2 linked regions of the Blastopirellula sediminis genome follow. The protein of the gene in region 1 binds, or shares a complex with, the protein of each later gene. Links are inferred from orthologs where the notes say so. Each region holds a gene or a part of one and is shown in the gene's direction. Other genes may lie near its edges. The genes, in order: rny and pnp.

What was found.
Region 2: rny (region 1) and pnp share a complex: the UniProt entries of both Bacillus subtilis proteins name them as parts of the possible RNA degradosome complex. The link is inferred for Blastopirellula sediminis from one-to-one orthologs.

The regions. Positions count from the first base shown.
Region 1 is NZ_JAJKFT010000010.1:3,586,651-3,589,869, reverse strand. The notes cover bases 207-3,104. They hold rny (ribonuclease Y), read left to right. Parts: upstream 207-827; coding sequence 828-2,381; downstream 2,382-3,104. Other genes in these bases: LOC68_RS26195 (TIGR00282 family metallophosphoesterase), read left to right, coding at 2,400-3,104. Outside these bases: tRNA lysidine(34) synthetase TilS, read right to left, coding at 1-143; more of TIGR00282 family metallophosphoesterase, read left to right, coding at 3,105-3,219. UniProt on the Bacillus subtilis protein: Endoribonuclease that initiates mRNA decay. Initiates the decay of all SAM-dependent riboswitches, such as yitJ riboswitch. Involved in processing of the gapA operon mRNA, it cleaves between cggR and gapA.
Region 2 is NZ_JAJKFT010000010.1:2,948,810-2,952,053, forward strand. Bases 164-3,086 are described here. They hold pnp (polyribonucleotide nucleotidyltransferase), read left to right. Parts: upstream 164-470; coding sequence 471-2,702; downstream 2,703-3,086. Other genes in these bases: rpsO (30S ribosomal protein S15), read left to right, coding at 164-223; LOC68_RS23685 (two-component system sensor histidine kinase NtrB), read left to right, coding at 2,848-3,086. Outside these bases: more of rpsO, read left to right, coding at 1-163; more of two-component system sensor histidine kinase NtrB, read left to right, coding at 3,087-3,244. UniProt on the Bacillus subtilis protein: Involved in mRNA degradation. Catalyzes the phosphorolysis of single-stranded polyribonucleotides processively in the 3'- to 5'-direction. Necessary for competence development in Bacillus subtilis.

The DNA.
Region 1 (3,219 bases):
CCTTTTCCCTGTTTTCGGATCGCCATAAGGGCGCGAAGCAGCGCAACGCTATCGGCGCCGCCGCTAACGGCGACCAAAACGGTACAGTCGGCCCAGTCTGCCGGCGACCAACTATCGCAGAGAGCGGATTCAAACGGGCGCATTACCTACGGTTTTCCGACAGTGGGGGAAGAAAGGGGGGAAGGCAAATCTTCCCAGGGCGTCATTAGTCTGTTAACATACCTTAAACGGTTTCGCAGCGTTAAGTTGCGACGCGCCGTTTACGATGACAATTACCCATCGCACCCAGCGACTTTTTCGGCTTGCCCCGCATGTCGATAGTCCGCCCCGCGACAGGCGGAAATTGCCTTCGAGCACTTGGATCCTGGTTCCGGAAATCTAGTCCCTGCGAATAGCGAGACGAACCGATGCAACCACTGCTTCTTCTCTTTTTGCGTCTGATGATGCGAGTTTGCCCGAGCAAGTGCTACGTGCTTGGACCGGCTCGCGCGCCGAAAAGAAGCGGTCGTTCGTTCTATCCGCATTCGCGTCCCAAGCTGGTGGTGGCTTTGCCGCTGCTGGGTTGGCTAGAACTTGACGCCGAAACATTGCCGACCGAATTTCTAGCTCGATGCGGCTCGTGCCATATCGAGCGAGGCAGCCCGCCACGGTCGGCATCTGGTCGCCATCCCGATCGCCAGCGAGCCGACCGCTAACTTAGCGGAAGCTTCGTCGCTCGATTCTCAATTTCCCTCTGCAAGCGCGTGGTGGACGACGCCGTAGCGGCGCATTATGCGCCTAAGCGAGCGCCGGAGTCGCTCCCATTTCCATTGAGGGAGATATCGTACGTGCCTGACGCATTAACCTACGCGATCTTCGCCGTCGTCGGCTTTGCGATCGCGATTGTGCTCGTCAAGATTATTGACCGGTTGCGGAAAAAGGATGCCGAAACCGAAGCGCAGCAAATCCTGGAACGTGCCAAACAAGACGCCGACAACCTGCTCAAAGAAGCCAAAATCGAAGCCAAGGAAGAGGCGATCGATTTCAAGACCAAGGCCGAAGCCGAACTGAACCGCAGCCGCGATGAAATCCGCGACCGCGAAAAATCGCTCGACCGCCGCGAAGAGTCGCTCGAACAGCAAGCGACCCACTTGCGCAAGCAAGAGCACATGGTCGAATCCAAAGAACGCCGCCTGACCGAGAAAATCGAAGACGCCAGCCGCAAGTCGGACGAGCTGAAGGCGATTACCCGCGAACAGCAGGAACGCCTGCACAAGATGAGCGGCCTCAATCGCGACGAAGCGAAAGCTGAACTCCTGCGTTTGCTCGACCAGGAACTGCAAGGGGAAACCGGCGCCCTGATCTTGAAGCATCAGCGCCGCGTGGAAGAAACCTGCAAGCAACAAGCGCAGGACATGCTGCTGACCGCGATTCAGCGATTCGCCGCCGCTCACACGGCTGAGTCGACCACCAGCGCGATCGACATTCCGACCGACGACATCAAGGGACGCATCATCGGCCGCGAAGGTCGCAACATTCGCTCCTTTGAAAAAGAGACCGGCGTCGACGTCATCATCGACGACACGCCCGGCGTGGTGATCGTGAGCGGTTTCGATCCGGTTCGCCGCGAAATCGCCCGGATCTCGCTCAACAAGCTGATCGCCGACGGCCGCATCCATCCGACGCGGATCGAGGAAGTGGTCAAAGAGACGCAAGCCGAAATCGAAAACGTCATCAACAAAAAGGGAGAGGAAGCGGCGAGCGAAGCGGACGTGCTCGGTCTCCATCCCCGGTTGATTCACATGCTCGGCCGGCTTCACTTCCGGACCAGCTATAGCCAGAACGTGCTGCGGCATTCGATCGAAGTCGGCTTCATCGCCGGTATGCTGGCCGAAATGATCGGGCTCGACGCGCGGATCGCTCGTCGCGCCGGGTTGTTGCACGACATCGGCAAAGCGGCCGACCATGAACTGGAAGGGGGACACCCGAAGATCGGCGCCGACCTGCTCAAACGGCATGGCGAGTCGCCGGAAGTGGTTCACGCCGCGTTCGGACATCACGACGAAATCATCACTGAATATCCCTACACCATGTTGGTCGCGACGGCCGATGCGGCCAGTGCGTCTCGTCCGGGAGCTCGTCGCGAAACGCTCGAACGCTACATCAAGCGGATGGAAGAGCTGGAAGCGATCGCTCGCGGCTTCAACGGCGTCGAACAGGCGTTCGCGATTCAAGCGGGTCGCGAACTACGCGTGATCGCCAGCAGCCGTGACACCGATGACGAGAAAGCGGCGAAGATCTCCCGCGACATCGCCAAGGCTTTCGAGGCCCAGCTGACCTATCCCGGCGAAATCAAAGTGACCGTGGTGCGCGAATCTCGTTTTACCGAGTTCGCACGCTAAAGCAGCGAAGGAGAAGCAGTGCGGATTTTGCACATTGGCGACATCGTCGGCAAACCAGGACGCGACATCGTGCGGATGGCGCTTCATGGACTGCGGCGGCGCGAAGGGCTGAGCCTGATTGTCGCCAATGCCGAAAACGCCTGCGGCGGCTCGGGCTTGAACCCAGCCGCCTATCGCGAGTTGATCGATTGCGGCGTCGACTGCATCACGATGGGAGATCACATCTACCGTCGCAAAGAGCTGTTCCAGACGCTGCAGTCGCAAAACAACATCGTCAAACCGGCCAACTACCCCAAGTCGGCGCCTGGCAAAGAGTTCGCCATCGTCGAAGCGTCCGGAGGGATTCGAGTCGCCGTCATCAGCATCATGGGGCGCGTCTTTATGCGTCCGGTCGATTGCCCCTGGGAAGCGATCGATCGCGTGCTGGCGACAATCCCCGCTAGCATCAAAATTCGCTGCGTCGACTTCCATGCCGAAGCGACCAGCGACAAGCAAGTGATGGGGCGCTATCTCGACGGGCGAGTCTCCTACGTGCTGGGAACCCATACCCATGTGCCGACCGCCGATGAGCAGATCTTCAAAGGGGGAACCGCGTTCCAGTGCGACATCGGGATGACGGGACCGCACGAAAGCATCATTGGCCGGAACATTGAACGGGTCACCGAAACGACCGTAACCTTCCGTCCTACCCAGTTTGACGTCGCTCGGGATGACGTTCGCCTGAGCGGCAGCATCGTCGATGTCGATCCAGAAACAGGCCGGGCCGTCTCTATCCGGCGAATTCAGATTCGCGAAGAGGAAGCGAAAGCCCTTCAGGCCGAATACTCAAAAGATGCGT
Region 2 (3,244 bases), 640 kb from region 1 along the record:
GCGTTCGGGCGAAGATACCGGATCGCCTGAAGTGCAGATCGCGGTGTTGACGACGCGGATCAACAACCTGACCGAGCACATGCGGACCCACAAGCACGACTACGCGACGCGCCGCGGGCTGCTGATGATGGTTAGCCGCCGTCGTCGTCTGCTCGACTACGTGAAGCGTCACGACCCGGAAAAGTACTTGGAACTGCTCGCGCAGCTCAACATCCGCAAGTAGTCGCAGCTTGCTCGACGAGACGGCTGGTCTCGTCAACGTTTTTTCATTTCGCCAGGGCGCAGCAGCGGTCTGTACGCCCGGCGAAAACGCGCGTGTCGGCTGTTCGACTGCGCGCAGAGGCGGTTGAAGACGTAGATAGATAAAAGCATTTTTGGAATATGATTCTCGTCGCCCAAGGTCGTTCTTCTCATATGACCGAGCGGATAGTGCGCCGCGGGGATCGCAATGTATTGTTAGGAAACGGAAAGTGGAAACTACTCGCGTTGAAAAGCAAATTGGCAAACTGACCCTCTCCTTCGAGACTGGGTATCTAGCGAAACAAGCGGCGGGCGCCTGCCTCACGCAATACGGCGATACGATTGTTTTGACGGCCGCAGTGTCCGGCCCCTCTCGCCCCGGCACCGATTTCTTCCCCCTGACTTGCGACTATCGCGAGCGTTCGGCGGCGGCCGGTAAATTTCCTGGCGGCTTCATCAAGCGTGAAGGTCGTCCGACCACCAAAGAAATTCTGACTTCGCGTTTGATCGATCGTCCGATCCGCCCGATGTTCCCGAAGGGATTCCGCGACGAAGTCCAAGTGATGGCCAACGTTCTCTCCAGCGATCGTCAGAATGACGGCGACGTGCTGGCGATGAACGGCGCCTCGGCGGCTCTCGGCATTTCGGGTCTGCCGTTCCAAGGCCCGCTGGCCGCGGTTCGTCTGGCTTACATCAACGGCGAATTCGTCGTCTTCCCGACCCACGAAGAGTTGGAAGAAAGCGAACTCGACCTGATCATCTCCGGCAACAAAGAGTCGGTCCTGATGATCGAAGGCTTCTCGCGCGAAATGCCGGAAGACCTGATGCTGCAAGCGATCGAAACTTGCCACGGCTACATCCGTGAGATCTGCGACCTGCAGCTTGAATTCATCGAAAAGGCGGGCGTTAAGCCGTGCACTTGGGTTGAGCCCGCGCCGAACGCCGCTTACCAACCGCTGGTTGATCGCTATTACAACGACTTCAAATCCGCCAAGCAGACCTCCGGCAAGCAAGCCCGCGCCGAAGCGGTCAGCGCCTTGAAGGAACGGGTCAAAGGCGAAATGATTCCGGATCCGACCGCCGAAGGCGCGATCGGCGAAGACGCTTTCAAAGAAGCCTGGCACGATCTGGAAGAACGGATCGTTCGCGATCTGATTCTGTCGGGGACTCGCCCGGACGGTCGTGACGGCAAGACCCTGCGTCACATCGAATGCAAGGTCGACGTGCTGCCGCGCGTTCACGGCTCGGCGGTCTTCCAACGTGGCGAAACCCAGTCGCTGGTCACGATCACCCTCGGCACCTCGCGTGACGAACAACGGGTCGACGGCCTGCAGGACGAATACGCCAAGAAGTTCATGCTGGACTACAACTTCCCGTCGTTCTCGGTCGGCGAATGCCGCCCGATCCGTGGTCCGGGCCGACGAGAAATCGGTCACGGCGCCTTGGCCGAACGTAGCGTGAAGCCGGTTCTGCCGGGTCCGGAAGAATTCCCGTACACGATCCGCGTGATCTCGGACATTCTGGAATCGAACGGTTCCAGCTCGATGGCCAGCGTTTGCGCTGCGACCCTCGGTTTGATGGCGGCCGGCGTGCCGATCAGCAACCCGGTTGCCGGGATCTCGGTCGGTCTGGTGAAAGAAGGAAACGACTTCATCCTGCTGACCGACATCATCGGCGACGAAGATCACTACGGCGACATGGACTTCAAGATCGCCGGTACGCAGAACGGCATCACCGGCATCCAGCTCGACCTGAAGATCAAGGGCATCAGCGCCGAGATCATCAAGGCGACCCTGGAGCAGTCGCGTGACGCTCGTATCGAAATCCTCCGCACGATGCTCACCACGATCTCGGCTCCGAAAGATGAGCCGTCGGTCTGGGCGCCTCGCTTGCTGTCGACCAAGATCAACCCCGAGAAGATCGGCCTGTTGATCGGTCCGGGCGGCAAGACGATCCGCGGCATTCAGGAAGAGACCGGCGCGACGATCGACGTTCAAGAAGACGGCACCGTGTTGGTCGCCAGCTCGACGCTGGAATGGGCCGAAGCGGCTCTGGCTCGCGTCCAGGCGATCACCGGCGAAGTCGAAGTCGGCAAGATCTACGAAGGTCGCGTCACTAGCGTGAAGGACTTCGGCGCGTTCGTCGAAATCCTGCCGGGTCGTGACGGTCTGTGCCACATCAGCGAACTGTCGAACGAATACGTCGGCAACGTCAATGACGTCGTCAAAGTCGGCGACATGCTGAAGGTCAAGGTTCTGCTCGTCGACGAGCACGATCGCGTCAAACTGAGCCACAAGGCGATCAACGCCCCGGCTGGCGAAGGGAATGGCGAACCGCAACCGGCTGGCGCCGGCGGCGAAGGTGGCGGCGGCGGTCGTGGCGACCGAGGTGATCGCGGCGGACGCGGCGGTCGCGGCGGACGTGGCGGCGATCGCGGCGGACGTGGTCGTCGTGACGACTAGTCGAACCCTCGACAACTGACAGCGCCGGCGGAGGCTTACCGCTTCCGCCCTGAAATCATTCGCCCGGCTTCGCGTTTTGCGTCGCCGGGCGTTTTCGTCATTAGTAGAAGCTTTTCGCTCGCTTAATTTTGCGGAGTTCGGATCGTTGGACGGCCAGTCGTCTTCTGCGGACAACCAGACGATCAACCAGAGGCTGCTCGAGCAGTACAACGAGATCGCGCAGTTAGCGGGCTCGCTGGCGCACGAGATCAAGAATCCTCTCTCGGTCATTCGGATGAACATGGATCTGCTCGCCGAAGAGCTTGATCCGCCGCAAACCTCCGCCGAGCGCCGCGCACTGCAAAAGACGAAGATCGTCCAAGAGCAGTGCATGCGGCTGCAGAATCTGCTCGACGACTTTTTGCGTTTCGCGCGGCTGCGGCAACTCAACCTGTTGCCGGGAAATTTGAACGAGCAGGTCGAACGCGTGCTCGACTTCGTCGCCGCTCAAGCCGAAAGACAAGGGATCGAGATCGTCCGTTATCTTGACGCAGATCTCCCTA